4 regions of the Pseudoalteromonas sp. CR1 genome follow, and region 1 is predicted to be linked to each of the others. Evidence: predicted binding sites of a transcription regulator. Region 1 holds the regulator's gene; each other region holds the start of a gene.
The links. The regulator LexA, encoded in region 1, represses DNA repair genes until DNA is damaged. The targets are predictions, from matches to a motif close to TACTGTATNNNNATACAGTA.
Positions count from the first base shown of each region.

Region 2: a site for LexA is predicted at 2,165-2,184, ahead of uvrD (DNA helicase II). Genes of this name have one in related genera too.
Region 3: a site for LexA is predicted at 1,709-1,728, ahead of ruvC (crossover junction endodeoxyribonuclease RuvC). Genes of this name have one in related genera too.
Region 4: a site for LexA is predicted at 2,686-2,705, ahead of KZZ04_RS04070 (SulA-like leucine-rich domain-containing protein). Genes of this name have one in related genera too.

Region 1 is NZ_JAHXRM010000015.1:32,724-36,978, forward strand. It holds gene KZZ04_RS13470 (hypothetical protein) at 1-412, opposite strand, end outside; gene KZZ04_RS13475 (hypothetical protein) at 659-1,039, shown strand; gene KZZ04_RS13480 (PaaI family thioesterase) at 1,041-1,484, opposite strand; gene lexA (transcriptional repressor LexA) at 1,661-2,278, shown strand; gene coxB (cytochrome c oxidase subunit II) at 2,695-3,837, shown strand; gene ctaD (cytochrome c oxidase subunit I) at 3,837-4,255, shown strand, end outside.
Region 2 is NZ_JAHXRM010000033.1:4,061-8,315, forward strand. It holds gene uvrD (DNA helicase II) at 1-2,100, opposite strand, end outside; gene KZZ04_RS18340 (hypothetical protein) at 2,412-2,636, shown strand; gene KZZ04_RS18345 (YacL family protein) at 2,753-3,121, shown strand; gene KZZ04_RS18350 (dUTP diphosphatase) at 3,203-3,826, shown strand; gene yrfG (GMP/IMP nucleotidase) at 3,823-4,255, opposite strand, start outside.
Region 3 is NZ_JAHXRM010000027.1:27,513-31,767, forward strand. It holds gene KZZ04_RS17735 (ABC transporter permease) at 1-1,646, shown strand, start outside; gene ruvC (crossover junction endodeoxyribonuclease RuvC) at 1,777-2,301, shown strand; gene ruvA (Holliday junction branch migration protein RuvA) at 2,304-2,921, shown strand; gene ruvB (Holliday junction branch migration DNA helicase RuvB) at 2,929-3,936, shown strand.
Region 4 is NZ_JAHXRM010000002.1:257,883-262,137, forward strand. It holds gene KZZ04_RS04055 (hypothetical protein) at 1-419, shown strand, start outside; gene KZZ04_RS04060 (NCS2 family permease) at 573-1,865, opposite strand; gene KZZ04_RS04065 (tetratricopeptide repeat protein) at 1,985-2,440, shown strand; gene KZZ04_RS04070 (SulA-like leucine-rich domain-containing protein) at 2,730-3,173, shown strand; gene KZZ04_RS04075 (YchJ family protein) at 3,204-3,683, shown strand; gene KZZ04_RS04080 (DUF6172 family protein) at 4,000-4,255, opposite strand, start outside.

The DNA.
Region 1 (4,255 bases):
CTACAGCTAATAATGCGGTACTTTCGGGTTGAGCATCAATAAGTAAATGTGCGTGCGCATTAGCAATTATTTGCTGTTTATTCGGCGCTTTAAATGGTTGCCCAGTAATGCCATTAAAGCTTTGTTGGTTGTCTTTACTGGTTACAGTTATAAGTGGGGTGAATAAGAAATGTGTGAAGGTTATTTTAGTCGGATTGGTTACTTTGGTTGCGATATCATCAATTGATGCGACGTAACTATGGCTTTTAAAAGGGTTGGCTAGAGTGCGTGTTGCTAGGTGTTTACCATGTACTTTTTCAAGCGGAATAGCGCTCATCACTAAACCGCCAAGCAACCAAGCTAGTATTTGTATTCCTAATAGGTAGCCTAACCATTTATGAAGTTTACGTGCTGGCTTAAATATTTTTTTCATAGGTGTTTATCTTATTATTTTTAATAAACATTTTACGCGAATGGTAGGCAAGGTGGGTGCGACAAAATGTCGCACTAGTGCATTAAAACTGAGTTGCAGCACACTAGCGCGAATAGTAAGTAGCAATAACACTCTAAAATAAGAATATTAACTGATAAAGTGTCTATTTATAGGGTGTTGATTTGGTATAACGATAAAACTGCGTTAAAGTTTGCAAGGTAACCATTAGAGGATAAATACGAAACAATGTCGGAAATTCAATTTTTAAATGTAGATCTAGAGCTTGAGTCAAAACAAGATATTAGTGTGCTGGTGGCCGACCTAAAAAAAGTCGCAACGATTTTACATTATGACAAAGACGAATACCGTCAATTAGCGCGTATTGAGGTAGCTGGCGATGTTAAATCACCAGACAAAGCAATAAACCATATTTGTGAGCTTATTGAATCGTGTTCACGCAATGCATTAAAGCAATGGTTAAGCTGTTCACGCAGAACGTTTGATATAGGATTTGAGTCAGGCACATCGCCAAAGTGTTTTAATCAAGCTTTGCATGCAGATACACTACTTCGTATATCTGCTATTGGCGCGGGTATAGAAATAACAATTTACCCTCTCGAGAAGTAACCTACGCTTTTCGTTCAACAACTGCTGCGGTCATTTTTGATACGCAGCACAGTTCGTTACGGCTATTTGTGATTTTTATTTCCCATACTGAGCTACGTTTTCCAATATGAAATGCGCGTGCTGTTGCCGTTAATGTACCATTACGAGAAGCCTTTAAATGGCTTGCACTTATTTCTTGCCCAACACAGTAAAATTTTGTGAAATCGACAACAAAATTAGCAGCATAGCTGGCTACCGTTTCTGCCAGTACAACGTTAGCGCCGCCATGAACCATGCCAATAGGATTATGATGTGCAGGGATTGCAGGCATAGTTGCGACTAAGTAGTCATCGCCTATCTCTGTTATTTCTATTCCCATGGTTTTCATTAGGGTACCTTGGCCACTAATCCCTTCGTCTAATTGTTTACACAGTGCTAATGTAATCGGTTGATGCCAAATACTCATATAGATTCCTTTAAATTTAATGAAGCAAGTTACTATTTTTATAGGCTATTTTAGAAAGCACCTAAAATGTACACGTACGGAAGTAATTTGGCTATTTGAACGGGTAATTTAAATTTGCGATTTTTATTTAACTGTATATACTCACAGTTAAATGTACTGTATGGAAAACCAGTTGTATGCGCCCATTAACTAAACGCCAAGCTCAAATACTCGAATTAATTAAAGTGTTTATTAAAGACACTGGTATGCCGCCTACACGTGCTGAAATAGCACAAACGTTAGGGTTTAAAAGTGCAAATGCCGCTGAAGAACATTTAAAAGCCCTTGCCAAAAAAGGGGTGATTAAAATGAAGCCAGGCGCAAGCCGAGGGATTCAACTTGTTGAAGAAGAGGAACCGGAGCAATTAGGTTTACCGCTTATTGGCCGAGTTGCGGCAGGCTCACCCATTTTGGCGCAAGAGCATGTTGAGAGCCACTGTAAAATTGATCCATTAATGTTTAAACCAGCTGCTGACTTTTTACTGCGCGTAAATGGTATGAGTATGAAAGATATAGGCATTATGGATGGCGACTTACTTGCTGTACATAAAACACAAGTGGCTGAAAATGGTCAAGTTGTGGTTGCTCGTGTTGATGACGATGTAACAGTAAAACGTATTGAAAAGGCAGGTCGTCAGGTATTACTTCATGCCGAAAATGACGAGTTTGCACCAATTAAGGTCGACCTTGAAACTGAGTCATTCAACATTGAAGGCTTGGCAGTGGGTGTTATTCGTAACGCAGACTGGATGTAGCTTTACCTTATTTTATAAATTGCGCACTATTTTGGTGCGCATTTTTATTTTTTTAAATTTGTTTTTTTTATTCATACTCCTTATTTCATTCTCAGCCCTTACTAACTCTCGATTTTAGCTACTTTTTTCTACGCTAAACTAAATCAACTCTCTACTTTTTACATATTTATTGTTTGTTTTTAATACAAAAAACTTGCATGCTGGTTAAATATTAACTAATTGTTAATGAACTGACGCTGGCAATACTCATCGCTTTTAAGTTTTGAGCACACACAATAAATTTGTTGCTAGCGCAGTGAATGCCAATTTTTTTTATAAATCAAATGGCATTAATACAAAAATAAAAATAACGAATTGGCGTTTAAGCCGTATGCCTCTTCGCTTTGCACTAGCAACAGCATCAAAGGAGTCGTCACATGGGTAAACTTAGTTGTACCTTGTGGCTTATATTGTGTGTTTTTCCGCAGTTAGCGTTGGCCAACAGCCAATATAATATGCGCAAGGGCGTTACAGATATAAGTGAAAATGTTTACGAATTACACATGACCATATTTTTTATATGTTGTGTAATTGGAATAATAGTGTTTGCCATCATGCTTTGGGCACTCATTCATCATCGAAAATCTAAAGGGGCGGTTCCCGCTCAATTCCACGAAAGTACTAAAGTAGAAATTCTTTGGACTGCTATACCATTTGTTATATTAATTGCGATGGCAGTGCCAGCTACAAAAACGTTAATAGCGATGGAAGATGCCAGTAAAGCCGACTTAACAATTAAAGTGACTGGCTCGCAGTGGAAATGGCATTATGAATACATGGGAGAAGACGTAGAGTTTTACTCAATGCTTGCAACCTCTCAAGATGAAATTACCAATTTAGCAGATAAAAACCCAAATTATTTGCTTGAGGTAGATAAACCCCTCGTACTGCCAATTAATAAAAAAATTCGTTTTTTAATGACCTCAGATGATGTTATTCACTCTTGGTGGGTACCAGACTTTGCCGTTAAAAAAGACGCAAATCCGGGCTTTATTAACGAAACATGGACCAACATAAACGAAGAAGGGATTTACCGAGGCCAGTGTGCTGAGCTGTGTGGTAAAGATCATGGATTTATGCCTGTTGTAGTTGAGGCTAAATCTGAAGCTGATTTTAAAGTATGGCTTGCCGACGCTAAACAAGCTAAACAAAAAGCTGCTTTAGCTGATGCAGCTTTACTTGATCAAACATTACCAAAAGAAGAGTTAATGGAGCTGGGTGCTCAGGTATACATGGCAAGTTGTGCCGCGTGTCATCAGCCTACAGGTATGGGATTGCCGGGCGTATTTCCGGCGCTTAAAGGCAGCCCAATTGTACTTGGAGATATAAAAGGTCATATAGACATACTTATTTATGGTAGCCCAGGTACGGCAATGCAATCATTTGCCAAGCAGTTATCTATAAAACAATTGGCTGCGGTTATTACTTACAAGCGCAATGCATGGGGTAATGATACCGGTGATGTTATTCAGCCTAGTGAGATTCAAGCAGCACTTGATGCCGACGCGGAGGCTAACTAATGAGTAGCATAGCAGAACAACCTAATGCCAACGAAGCGCACCATGCTCATCACCCAGCTAAAGGCTTTAAACGCTGGCTTTATACAACTAATCATAAAGATATTGGTAGCTTATATTTAATATTTTCGCTGACCATGTTTTTAATTGGTGGCGCAATGGCTATGGTGATCAGGGCCGAGTTATTTCAGCCAGGATTACAGTTAGTCGACCCTCACTTTTTTAATCAAATGACCACAGTTCACGGTTTAATAATGGTGTTTGGTGCCGTTATGCCGGCTTTTACGGGATTAGCCAATTGGATGATACCGTTAATGATAGGTGCGCCAGATATGGCATTACCTAGAATGAACAACTGGAGTTTTTGGATTTTACCTTTCGCATTTTTAATTTTGCTTGCGTCTTTATTTATGCCTGGAGG
Region 2 (4,255 bases), on a different contig from region 1:
CTGTACACGCGATTGCGCGCCGCTGCCTTCATAGTTAAGAACCGTGCCAATACCAAACTTAGCATGCAGTACACGTTGGCCTAAATTAAAGCCGCTGTCTTCAAAGGCGGCATGGCTGACTGATGCACTAAAGCGTCCTGCTGCCGGTGGTCGCGAAACTTGCGTTTTGATACGAATTTCTTCAACGCAGTCCTCAGGAATTTCGCGTAAAAAACGTGAAGGGCTATGGTATTTCTCTTGTCCGTATAGGCGGCGGCTTTCGGCGTGGCTAATGTATAATTTATCCATAGCGCGGGTCATACCTACGTAACATAGGCGACGTTCTTCTTCTAATCGACCAGACTCTTCATTACTTTGTTGCGATGGAAACATACCTTCTTCCACGCCCACCATAAATACAAGCGGGAATTCTAGGCCCTTAGCTGAATGCAGAGTCATCATTTGCACGGCATCTTCGTGCTCATCAGCTTGCCCTTCACCAGACTCAAGCGAGGTATAGGCTAAAAAGCCTTGTAGTGGTGAGCTAAACTCTTCTTCTTCAGGGAGTTCGTACTGATCGCATGCGCTTATAAGCTCTTCTAAGTTTTCTACACGAGCACGACCTTTTTCGCCCTTTTCTGCCTGATACATAGCCATAAGGCCAGACGTTTGAATTGCATACTTAGCTTGCTCTTGTAATGTAAGGTCGCTAATTTTGTCTTCAATGTGCTCAACCAGCTCAACAAATTTGCTAACAGCGCCGGCTGCTCTGCCCGATAAGTGCTGTTGTTCAACAATAGCTTTCGCTGCGTACCATAACGGAAGTGACTCAGCACGGGCGCAGTCGCGTATATGACTTAAAGTTTTGTCGCCAATACCACGTGCAGGGGTATTAATTACTCGTTCAAATGCGGCGTCGTCCTGGCGATTACCGACTAAGCGTAAGTACGATAGCGCATCTTTAATTTCTTGACGCTCGAAGAATCGCATACCACCGTAAATACGGTACTTTAATCCTTCTTGTAGCATGGCTTCTTCAAGTACACGAGATTGCGCATTACTACGGTATAAAATGGCGGCGTCTTGTAACGCGTTACCGGCATTTAACCAGCTACGTAATTTACTGCTTACAAAGCGGGCTTCGTCTAGCTCGTTAAAGGCGGCGTAAATTGATATAGGCTCGCCCTCGTTGCCATCGGTCCATAAGCTTTTACCCATGCGCTCTGAGTTATTTTTTATAAGCGCATTAGATGCTTTAAGAATAGTTGCGGTTGAGCGGTAGTTTTGTTCAAGGCGAATAGTTTCGGCGTCAAAGTCAGTTAAAAAACGTTTTATATTTTCTATTTTAGCGCCGCGCCAGCCATAAATACTTTGGTCATCATCGCCCACAATCATAATACTTTGCGTATCGCCTGCGAGCAGCTTTAACCATGCGTATTGAATGGTATTGGTATCTTGGAATTCGTCTACCAGCATATGCGCAAAGCGCTGTTGGTAGTGGCGAAGTAGCGTAGGGTTATTTTTAAGCACCTCATAGCTACGTAGGAGTATTTCAGCAAAATCGACCAAACCAGCCCTGTCACACGCTTCTTGATAGGCGGCATATACACGCAGCATCATTTGCTCGTTTATATCATACGCTTGAATATCTTTAGGACGAAGTGCTTCGTCTTTTTTAGCGCTTATGTACCAGCCAAACTGTTTAGCTGGCCACTTTTTATCATCAATATTCATTGATTTTAATAAGCGCTTGATCATACGGAGTTGGTCGTCAGAGTCTAAAATTTGAAAGGCTTCTGGTAAGTTAGCTTCACGGTGATGAGCGCGTAAAATTCGATGTGATAAACCGTGGAAAGTACCAATCCACATGCCACCGACCGGTGCTTTTAAGGTTTCTTCAACACGAGTGCGCATTTCTTTAGCCGCTTTATTGGTAAAGGTTACCGCAAAAATACTATAAGCAGAGGCTTGTTCAACCTGCATAAGCCACGCAATACGATGAACTAACACTCGTGTTTTACCAGACCCAGCACCCGCCAATACCAGCATGTTTTGTAATGGGGCTGCAACGGCATCGCGTTGTTTGTCATTTAAGCCATCGAGTAATTCTGAAACGTCCATCGTTACGCCTTTTTAATCAATATTGAGGGCAGTATAACAGGTGTTTTTGTTAGGCTAAATAAAATACTGTTTTTATGAACAGCTATTCTAAAAATAACCTCTAAAACCAATCAGCTGGCTAGTTTTAGTATCGATAAGTGACTAAAATTAATAATAAAAATAATCAAATTGACCTATATTTAGTAAAAAATACCAAAGCAATTAGAGAGTCGTAATTTAACTAACTGATTTTTAAGCTTTAATAAATTGGCATAAAGTGTGATAGTAAGTAAATAACTAAAATTTAAAATTAATTAACTACAGAGGTGAGTATGGCTGATCAAGGGTCTGGCGGTAATGTAATTGCTGCGTTGTGTAATATATTTTTTCCTGGTTTAGGGCAATTAGTACAAGGGCGTATTTTAGCTGCTATATTTTTTGCGCTAGCTATTGTCATAAGTTACGCACTTATATGTGTACTCGTTGGTTTTGTATTAGTGCCTATTATTTACTTATGGTCAATTATTGACGCAGCGCGTTATAGATCGCGAAGTTAACGGCTTTAGAGCTGAATAAAATGGCGCCCGTGTGGCGCTATTTTGCTTTATATGTCCTGTGGTTTGCGGGCGTTTACGTATATAATTACGCAATTAAAGATTTATAGGCAAACCCTATGGAATATCAATTTATTCGCGACCCTATTAGTGGGCTGCGCATTAAAATAAGCAGCGAGCATGCAATCATTGGCCGTTGGTTAAACGAAGAAATTGGCAAAGACAAAGTGGCTATGGTGCAAGCACTTATTGCGTCGGTAAAAACGAGCTTTGAGCCTGTGACTTTAAAAGGCCAAGAAATAGATTTAATTTTATCTAAAGATGAAGCCTTATTTGAAGCGCATGCACTGCACCAAGACAGCGAAGACTTAATTGCCTATCAAGATGACGATTTAATGCTTGAAGAAAACGACTTAAGCAGTGGATGTGGTTTTGAAGACTTTATTGATTTAATCGAGTCGTGGTATGAGTTTACCAGTAATCGATAAAATAACTAAAACAGACATAGCAAATGCAAAAACAGCGTTTTCTCTGTATTATTAAAACAACTAAAAACGACAGGAATTGATATGTCTGCCAATTTAAATAAGCTAGTAGTCATGCTAGAAATGCAAAACGCCATGAATACAAAAGTGCATGAGCAATGGTTTACACAAGGGTTTGAATGGTATCGCGCTATTTGGGTTGAGTGTGCCGAAATGCTAGATCACCATGGCTGGAAGTGGTGGAAAAAACAAACACCCGATACCGAGCAAGTTATTTTAGAATTAGTTGATATTTTTCACTTTGGTTTGTCGCTACGTATTGACGGTAAAACAAGCTATCAAGACTTAGCAAAGCAATTAGAAAGTGAGTTGAGCCAAGTACAGCAAGCGGACGACTTCAAGCAAACGTTAGAAATACTTGCGGCATCTGCAGTTGCAGATAAAGCGTTTAATGCAGCAGCCTTTGCCGGTTGTATGGCACAAATGGGCATGGATATTGACGATTTATACCGTGGTTACGTCGGTAAAAACACCTTAAATTTTTTCCGCCAAGACCATGGTTATAAAGATGGTAGCTACATTAAAGTATGGAACGGCCAAGAAGATAACGAACACTTGGTTGAAGTGGTTAAAAGCCTTGATACCGAACATGCAGACTTTGCAAAGTTAGTTTACCAAGGCCTTGAGGCACGTTACCCAAAAAGCTAAATAATAGTACGATAGTCGGTTACATTTAAGTAATCGGCTATTTCGTTGTGTGGTTGCTGGCTGTCGGGGTTAGCAACCGCAAGTAAGTGTCCAATGCCGTATTCTTTTGCGGCATTTAATACAGCTACGCTGTCGTCAACAAACAAAGTACGTGTTTTGTTAAACCCTAAATCTTTTTGTACTTGGTGCCATAAACTTTGCTGCTCTTTGCTTACGCCATATTCATGCGTCGACACAACACCATCTAAATAATTATCGATTGCGGTGTGTTCAAATTTCATCATGACGTTTTCAGGATGCGCGTTGGTAAGCAATATAAGTTCTTTTCCTGCTTTTTTAAGCTCCGTCAAAAAATAGGGCACGTCATCACGTACTTTTATAAGGTGCTGTGTTTCTCGTTTTAGATCCATAATTGGTAATTTAAGCTGA
Region 3 (4,255 bases), on a different contig from region 1:
TTGCAATGATGAAAACATTGGGCGGTAGCCGCTCAATGATCCGAAAAATTTATATGCTTCATTTATTGCTTGTCTGTGCAATGGCAGTAAGCATCGGTTTGCTAATTGGTTACGGCTTGCAAGAAATAGCGACGGGGTACTTATCAAAAAGTATGGGCACAGAATTACCCATGGGGGGGGTTAAACCTTGGCTTGTGGCAATTAGCACGGGTGTAATTTGCGCCGTTATGTTTTCTATTAAACCTTTGTTTGACTTGTTCGATATTCCACCGCTTAGGGTGTTGCGCCGTAACTTAGGCGACAAATTAGCGGTAAGCCGTGTGCATTTGGGTATGAGTGCATTGACCGTATTTTTGTTAATGTGGTTATTTAGTAACAATATAAAAATAACGCTTATCTTATTTATAACCACACTTACCTTAATTGGCGTGTTGTTTTTAATATCGAAGCTTATTTTTGGTGGTGGCCGAAAACTGGGTTTAAAACCAGGTAATAGTTGGTCGTTGGCCATTGCGTCTATTCAAAAACGCGCCAATGTAAATGCTGTTCAACTTATTAGCTTTTCGTTAGCCATTAAACTGCTTCTGTTTTTAGTTGTGCTTAAAAATGACATGATTGCCGATTGGCAGTCGCAATTACCCAGCGATGCGCCAAATGCATTTTTAGTTAATATTACACAAAACGATCTTGAGCCAATTAATAACTACCTCGCTGAAAAAGACATTTTAGTGTCTGACTTCTTCCCAACGATTCGAGGGCGGGTCAATGCGGTAAATGGCGAGTTGGTTGCTCGTGAGGTCTCTCTTCAAGACAATGAGAAAAAAGACGAGGAAGCGCGTTCAGGTATTGGCCGTGAGCTAAATTTAACATGGCTTAAAGATGTACCAGCTCAAAACGAAATAATACAAGGCGAGTGGTTTGGTGAAAACGCAGTGGCTGAAGCATCAATTGAAGAGTCAATGTTAGAGCGCCTTGATGTTGAAATAGGCGACACGCTTACCTTTTTAATTGGCGCGCAGTCGTTTGATGCTAAAATTACCAGCGTTCGTACTGTGAATTGGGCAACGCTTAAACCTAACTTCTTTATTATACTCAGCCCAGATGTACTTAAAGATTTTCCGGCAACGTATATTTCGTCGGTTAGGATAGAACCTGAGCAAAAGCGTGACTTTAGCCAACTATTACGTACCTACCCAACAATTACAGCAATCGATGTAGATAACTTTGTAAAGCAAATACAAACCACCATATCTCAAGTTTCACTCGCGATTGGTTTTGTACTTGCCATTGTTGTTTTATGTGGTGCGCTAGTACTTATTTCGCAAGTACAAGCGAGCTTGGGTGAACGGATGCAAGAAATTGTAATTCTGCGAACATTAGGCGCTAAAAGCCGTTTAATTAAAAATGCGACCTTGTACGAGTTTTTATTATTAGGCGGATTAGCTGGTTTAGTTGCTGCATTCTTTAGCGATTTAGCACTGTTAATTGTGCAGCAACAAATGTTTGAACTTTCGGGCAAGCTCCATCCACATATATGGATTATAGGCCCGCTTGCCGGTGGTTTATTTGTAGCAGGGTTAGGTTATTTAATGATTGCCCGTACCCTTAAACAAAATACCCAAGGGTTAGTGCGTGCTTTGGGGTAAAACTAGTTAATTTGGCTTTAAAAATGCTCGCTTTATATGCGAGCATTTTTGTTTTTGCTTGGTACTGGTATTTTATACAGTGCTCTGGCATTATTAGCCTAATTTAGAATAAAAATAACGAGAATGTTACTTGGCCATTATTTTAGGGATCGACCCAGGATCGCGTTTGACTGGTTACGGTGTAGTTGCCCACCAAGGCGCTAAATTTACTTATTTAGGCAGTGGGTGTATAAAATTAGCCGATCATCCTTTTCCGGTTCGCCTTAAAATGATTTATCAGGGCATAACTCAGCTTGTAGAGCAGTTTTCGCCTGAAACGTTTGCTATCGAAAAAGTGTTTATGGCTCATAACCCCGATTCAGCGTTAAAACTTGGCCAAGCACGTGGTGCGGCCATTGTAGGTGCTGCAATGGCAGACTTACCTGTGTTCGAATATTCAGCAAGGCAAATTAAACAAGCTGTAGTAGGTAACGGCGGTGCAGATAAAAGCCAAGTACAACATATGGTAAAAAATATCTTAAAATTACCGGGTACACCCCAAGCCGATGCTGCAGATGCATTAGCAATTGCTATTTGCCATGCACACTCAGAACAAAATTTAATCAAACTGGCGGGTAGCGCAAGCAAAACCGTTAGAGGACGCTTAAGGAAATAACAATGATCGGCCGCTTAAATGGTATTTTAGTTGAAAAACAACCTCCCGAAATCTTACTTGAAGTAAGCGGTGTGGGTTATGAAGTACAAATGCCAATGACCTGTTTTTACGACTTACCAAAAGTGGGTGAAAACGCGATTGTTTATACTCATTTTGTAGTTCGTGAAGATGCGCAGTTATTGTTTGGTTTTAACAATAAAACAGAACGCGCATTATTCAGAGAGCTTTTAAAAGCAAACGGGGTAGGGCCAAAACTCGGGCTCGCTATTTTATCGGGGATGTCGGCGCAGCAGTTCGTTAGCTGTGTAAATAATGAAGATGCTACATCGCTGGTGAAATTACCGGGCGTGGGTAAAAAAACCGCTGAGCGTTTAGTGCTTGAAATGAAAGACCGTTTAAAAGACTGGGGCAATGATTTATTTACACCGTTTAGCGACAGTGCAGTAATAGAACCCCATAGTGATACATTAGTCGCTAATAATGCAGCCGATGATGCGGTATCGGCACTTGTTGCGTTAGGTTATAAATTGCCTCAGGCGCAAAAGGCGGTAAAATCGGTGAGTAAACCAGATATGTCTACAGAGGTTCTTATAAAAGAATCTTTAAAATCGATGTTGTGAGTAACCCATGATTGAAGCGGATCGCTTAATTGATGCGACTGAAAAAACAAACGAAGACTCGATTGACCGAGCAATTAGGCCAAAACTGTTGGCTGATTACCGAGGTCAGCCGCATGTTAAGCAGCAAATGGAAATATTTATTGAAGCTGCACGCAGCCGCGACGAGGCGCTTGACCATTTATTAATATTTGGACCGCCGGGTTTAGGTAAAACCACCTTAGCTAATATTGTCGCAAACGAGTTAAACGTAAATATTAAAACCACCTCAGGGCCTGTACTTGAAAAAGCAGGTGATTTAGCGGCACTACTTACTAATCTTGAAGAAGGTGATGTGCTGTTTATCGATGAGATACATAGGCTAAGCCCGCAAGTTGAAGAAATACTTTACCCTGCAATGGAAGATTATCAACTTGATATAATGATAGGTGAAGGCCCTGCTGCGCGCTCTATAAAGTTAGATTTACCACCGTTTACGTTAATTGGGGCTACAACTCGTGCAGGGTCACTTACGTCGCCACTCCGTGACCGCTTTGGCATAGTGCAGCGCTTAGAATTTTATTCAGTCGAAGATTTATCCCACATTGTTGGCCGTTCAGCCCATTATCTTGATTTAGAAATGTGTGACGATGGCGCAAGTGAAATAGCGAAAAGATCGCGGGGCACCCCACGTATTGCTAACCGCTTATTACGCCGAGTGCGAGACTATACGCAAGTCAAATCCGACGGCACTGTAAACGCAGAGGTTGCGCAACAAGCGCTTGACATGATTGACGTAGATAAAAGCGGTTTTGATTACATGGACCGTAAATACCTACTTGCTATTATTGAAAAGTTTATGGGGGGTCCAGTAGGGCTCGATAATTTAGCTGCTGCAATTGGTGAGGAACGTGAAACCATTGAAGATGTTATTGAACCGTTTTTAATTCAGCAAGGGTTTATTCAGCGAACACCGCGCGGTCGAATTGTGTCTGACAATGCGTACCATCATTTTGGCTTGTTACCTAAAAAAGACTAATTTTAAAAACTTCTCCTAAACTCTTGCTAAAAATTACTTTTAGCAAGAGAACTTCCTTTTATAACGTATTTTTAACTACCAGAAGTGCATTGCTTTATCATTAACTAGCCTGAACTCTGGTTAAGATATTTGCTAACGCATTGAATCATCGTGATATTTAAATTTATTTTCTCTAGCCAGAGGTTTTTAGTAAAAAATGCGGATTTTCGCGTCAATAGCTAGGCTATTGCAAGTAACTTCAACGACGTTTGCGCAGAAAATAGCTGCTTGAGATAGATTTATTATCCAGAGTTCAGGTTAACCAACAATTCACAGGGCG
Region 4 (4,255 bases), on a different contig from region 1:
TACCAAGCAACGATAAACAACTGGTTGCGTTAATTCAGGGCATAAAAAAACTACGTGTAATACTACGCTCTGAACACAGCAAAGGGCGTATTAATAGCCAGGTTTTTACTGGTGAAGACAAACAGCTTGAAAAGCTACAACTCAAAATAAATATTGAAAGCCAAATTAAACGAGGTATTTCGGCACGTTCTGCTAGTATGGTTGGCTCTGCTAGACAATATTTTGAAAAAGCCTATGCAACGCTTAGTGCAGTGCCTTATTCAGACGAATATGTAAATGCCAAACGTCAAGAAGTAGAACGTTACCTTGAGGAAATTAGCGTTGAGCTAAAAGCGTCTAACGCAAGCGCTCTAAAAAAGAAAAACGAGCAAGAACAAGACGATTTAGATGTGCTGTTTGCCCCAAAAAAGAAATGGTAACAGCTGCTTTCCACTGAATAATATAAAAAGCCCATACATTGTATGGGCTTTTATCATTTTATATTAACTTTTATAACCGAAAGTTGAACACTTCAACAGAAATACATAACTAAACATCACTGATAGTTATCTATCAAAACAGAAATTTAATACTTACGATAAAAACGCGAATTTAACGATAAATAAGGCGGTTAATATCCACACGCTGATTGTTATGTCGCTGCGTTTACCACAAAGTAGCTTAACCGCCGTGTATGAAACAAAACCAAGTGCAATACCATGGGCAATTGAAAACGTAAGCGGAGTCATCAACAGTACAACGGCGACGGGAATTGCGTCTGTCATATCGTCCCAATCTACAAACTTAAGGTTTTGTAGCATCAGCACAGCAACATACAAAATTGCGCCCGCTGTTGCATAAGCCGGTACCATATTAGCTAACGGCGCAAAAAACATCATAAGTAAAAAGCAGCAGCCAACTACAACTGCAGTTAAGCCTGTACGCCCGCCAACAGATACACCCGCAACTGACTCTATATAAGATGTAGTCGTTGAAGTACCTAACATTGCACCTGCAATAGTGGCTGAGCTATCAGCACTGAGGGCACGCCCTAAACGTGGCATGTTTCCTTTTTCATCTGCAAGACCAGCCTTTTGAGTTACAGCAACAAGCGTGCCCGACGTATCAAATAAATCGACAAACAAAAATGCAAAAATAACGCTAAGCATTGAAAGTTCTAAAGCTGCAGCAAAATCCAATTGCATAAAAGTAGGTAGGATTGAAGGAGGGGCTGCGATAATTCCTTGGTATTCAACTAAACCTAAACCAAGTGAGATAGCAGTGACCAATAATATGCTGATCAAAACCCCACTTTTAAAATCACGATATAACAATGCCGCAATAATAAAAAAACTGAATATAGCCAGTAGCGGTCCCGGAGATGTTATGTCTCCCAACTGCACAAATGTAGCAGGACTTGCCACAATAATCCCAGCATTTTTAAGGGCAATTAAGGCCAAAAACGCACCAATACCTGTCGCAATAGCCCGCTTTAACACTAAAGGAATGGCATTTATTATCCATTCTCTAACCTTAAATAAACTTAACAATAAAAAGATACAGCCCGACATAAATACTGCGCCCAACGCAGCTTGCCACGTGTATCCCATACCTAATACAACGCCGTAAGTAAAAAAGGCGTTTAACCCCATACCAGGCGCTAACGCTAATGGATAATTGGCCCACAACCCCATAATAAAACAACCGATTGCAGCAGCTATACAAGTAGCAACAAAAGCAGCCCCTTGATCCATTCCTGCTTCTGCTAACATGGCCGGATTCACAAATACAATGTAAACCATAGTGATAAAAGTAGTCATCCCCGCAACGCATTCTCGGCGAACCGTGGACCCATTTTCGTTAATTTTAAATAAAGCTTCGAGCATAATGAACTTACAACAATAAAAAGTAGCAAGATTTTATCATAAAAAGTATATTTTTCAGGACATTTTACCTTGCGATATACTAAACTATTGAAGTAATTAACTATACCGAATGACAGCATATGATAAAAACAACACCAACCGGTCAGGATTTAGAACAGCAATTAGACAACATTTTGTCTTTTGTGACACAACCAAGTGATACTAGTTCGCCTCCTGAAAGTGATAGCTCTCAACAAACTACGCTTAATAAGGCACTCTATTATTTAAAAAATAGCCAGCCTGCCCTCGCTGCAAAATGGATGCGTTTATCGGCAATGTCTGGTGATCATCGTGGGCAATTTTATTTAGGCTTATTTTTTGTAAAAGGCCAAGGCGTTCCACAAAGCGTATTTCATGGAGTTGCATGGCTAAGTTTGTCGAGCAGCCAAGGTCATGAGCCTGCTACGATTGCGCTTGCCGATTTAAGAAAATATATAGAAACAAAACGTTTTAAAGATGCCCAATGTTATGCCGCAAGTCTGTATGAACAAATTCATCAGTTACAGTATGCCCATTTAATTCCCTCCGCACCTTAGCCAGAGCCTCCAAAACTGAGCCCCTCAAGATACTGTATACAGTACTGTTCTATACTTTATATTTAAAAACCCATGAACAAAACCTTTCACCCTGTACGAAAAACACTCACACACGGGCATTTCGATAAAATAAAAAACAATAAATATCAATAAGATAAATATTATCTCTACTATTTTTTAAAATAAACTCTGAATTTGTATAAAAAAATAGCAAAAAAACACTTGCGCCATAACACTGTATAAACTACTGTATACATGTACTGTATATAAACCCAGTGAGCGAGATATCATGTTACAGCCTATAACCGTAAGAACAGTAAAGAGCTACCAGCAAGACGAACTATCTGATTGTGTAAATGTTATTCAAATTGAAGATGAGATTTCTGCGACATTTGAGCTTTTAAAGGTGTTACACCAATACAACAGCTTAAGTGCATGGACTTTGCTAATCGCACCGGATCATGTTCCTAGCAAGGCTTTACTTGATTCATGCTCAATAGATACAAGTAAACTATTGGTTATTAGACAAAAACATCTAGTGAATTTAGAGTATGTATTACGCAGCGCACTTTATAACGGTAATTTTGCAGCAGTAATTACGTGGACAGACATGTTGAACAACCAACTGTTAGCTGATTTATCTCTTGATTTAAATAAGACAACAACGAAGTTGTATTGTTTTACTAAAAATTCTAACGTTATTGATGTACCTTCTTTAAAGCAAGCTTGTTAAACTAACGTTTTAAATTTTTTTATTAATTTTATGAACTCATTAGATAACAACGCTTGCCTGTGTGGTAGTCAACAGAATTACAAAAACTGCTGTGAACCACTATTATTAGGTGATAAACAAGCAGACACACCCGAGCAGTTAATGCGCTCTCGATTTACAGCTTACGCACAAAAAAATGCTAAATATATATACCAAACTTATGCGAGTGAGAAACAAGCAGAAAACCCTGTCAAAGAAATTAAAGAGTTTGCAACTAGTTGTCGATTTATAAGCTTATCTGTTATTGATACAAACAATGATGGAGATAGAGGAGTTGTTGAGTTCAAGGCAAACTACTTTTATCAAAATCTTTACTGTGAATTACACGAGCGGTCTCAATTTATTAAAGAGCAAGACCAGTGGCGATACCTCGATGGTATTATATTTCCAGTAGCTGATATCAAAGTGGGCAGAAATGATGATTGCCCATGTGGTAGTAACAAAAAATATAAAAAATGCCATAGCGCATAAAAATCCTCTTTTAAGTGAAGTGCACTGGGCACCTCACTTAATAGCTATTCAAACACAACCATTTAATGTAAAGCCTTAGCAATATTTATAAATATAACTCCCTTTATAACTCGTAAGGTTTAATACTAATTCCATTCATTGAGTGGCTTATACTGGTGTTAAAAGTAGTATTACTAACAATAAAAAAGTTAACGTCTTAAAACGATATGTAATGTTTTGCATTGGTTTAAAAGCATAAAGGTTGAATGTAATCTATAGGCATAAAAAATGGGCCAATGGGCCCATTTAAATAGTTTGATATGCACAAAACTAATTATTACTCGTCGTTATCAAGGTCTAACTGTTGGCGCTGTGCAGGTCTCGCTAATATTTCTAAGTAGAAAGACGTTAATTCTTGCTTTTCAATATCGCTAATGCAGTTGCTGATTTCAGCCACATGAACCACTTGAGCATCTTCGGCCGTTTTACCGAACTTACAGTCAAACGCCCAATAATCTGCATCTTCTGGTAGAGTTTTGTTGCGCTCTCTTTTCAAATATTTTTTCACTTCATGCTTCGCAGCATCAACCATA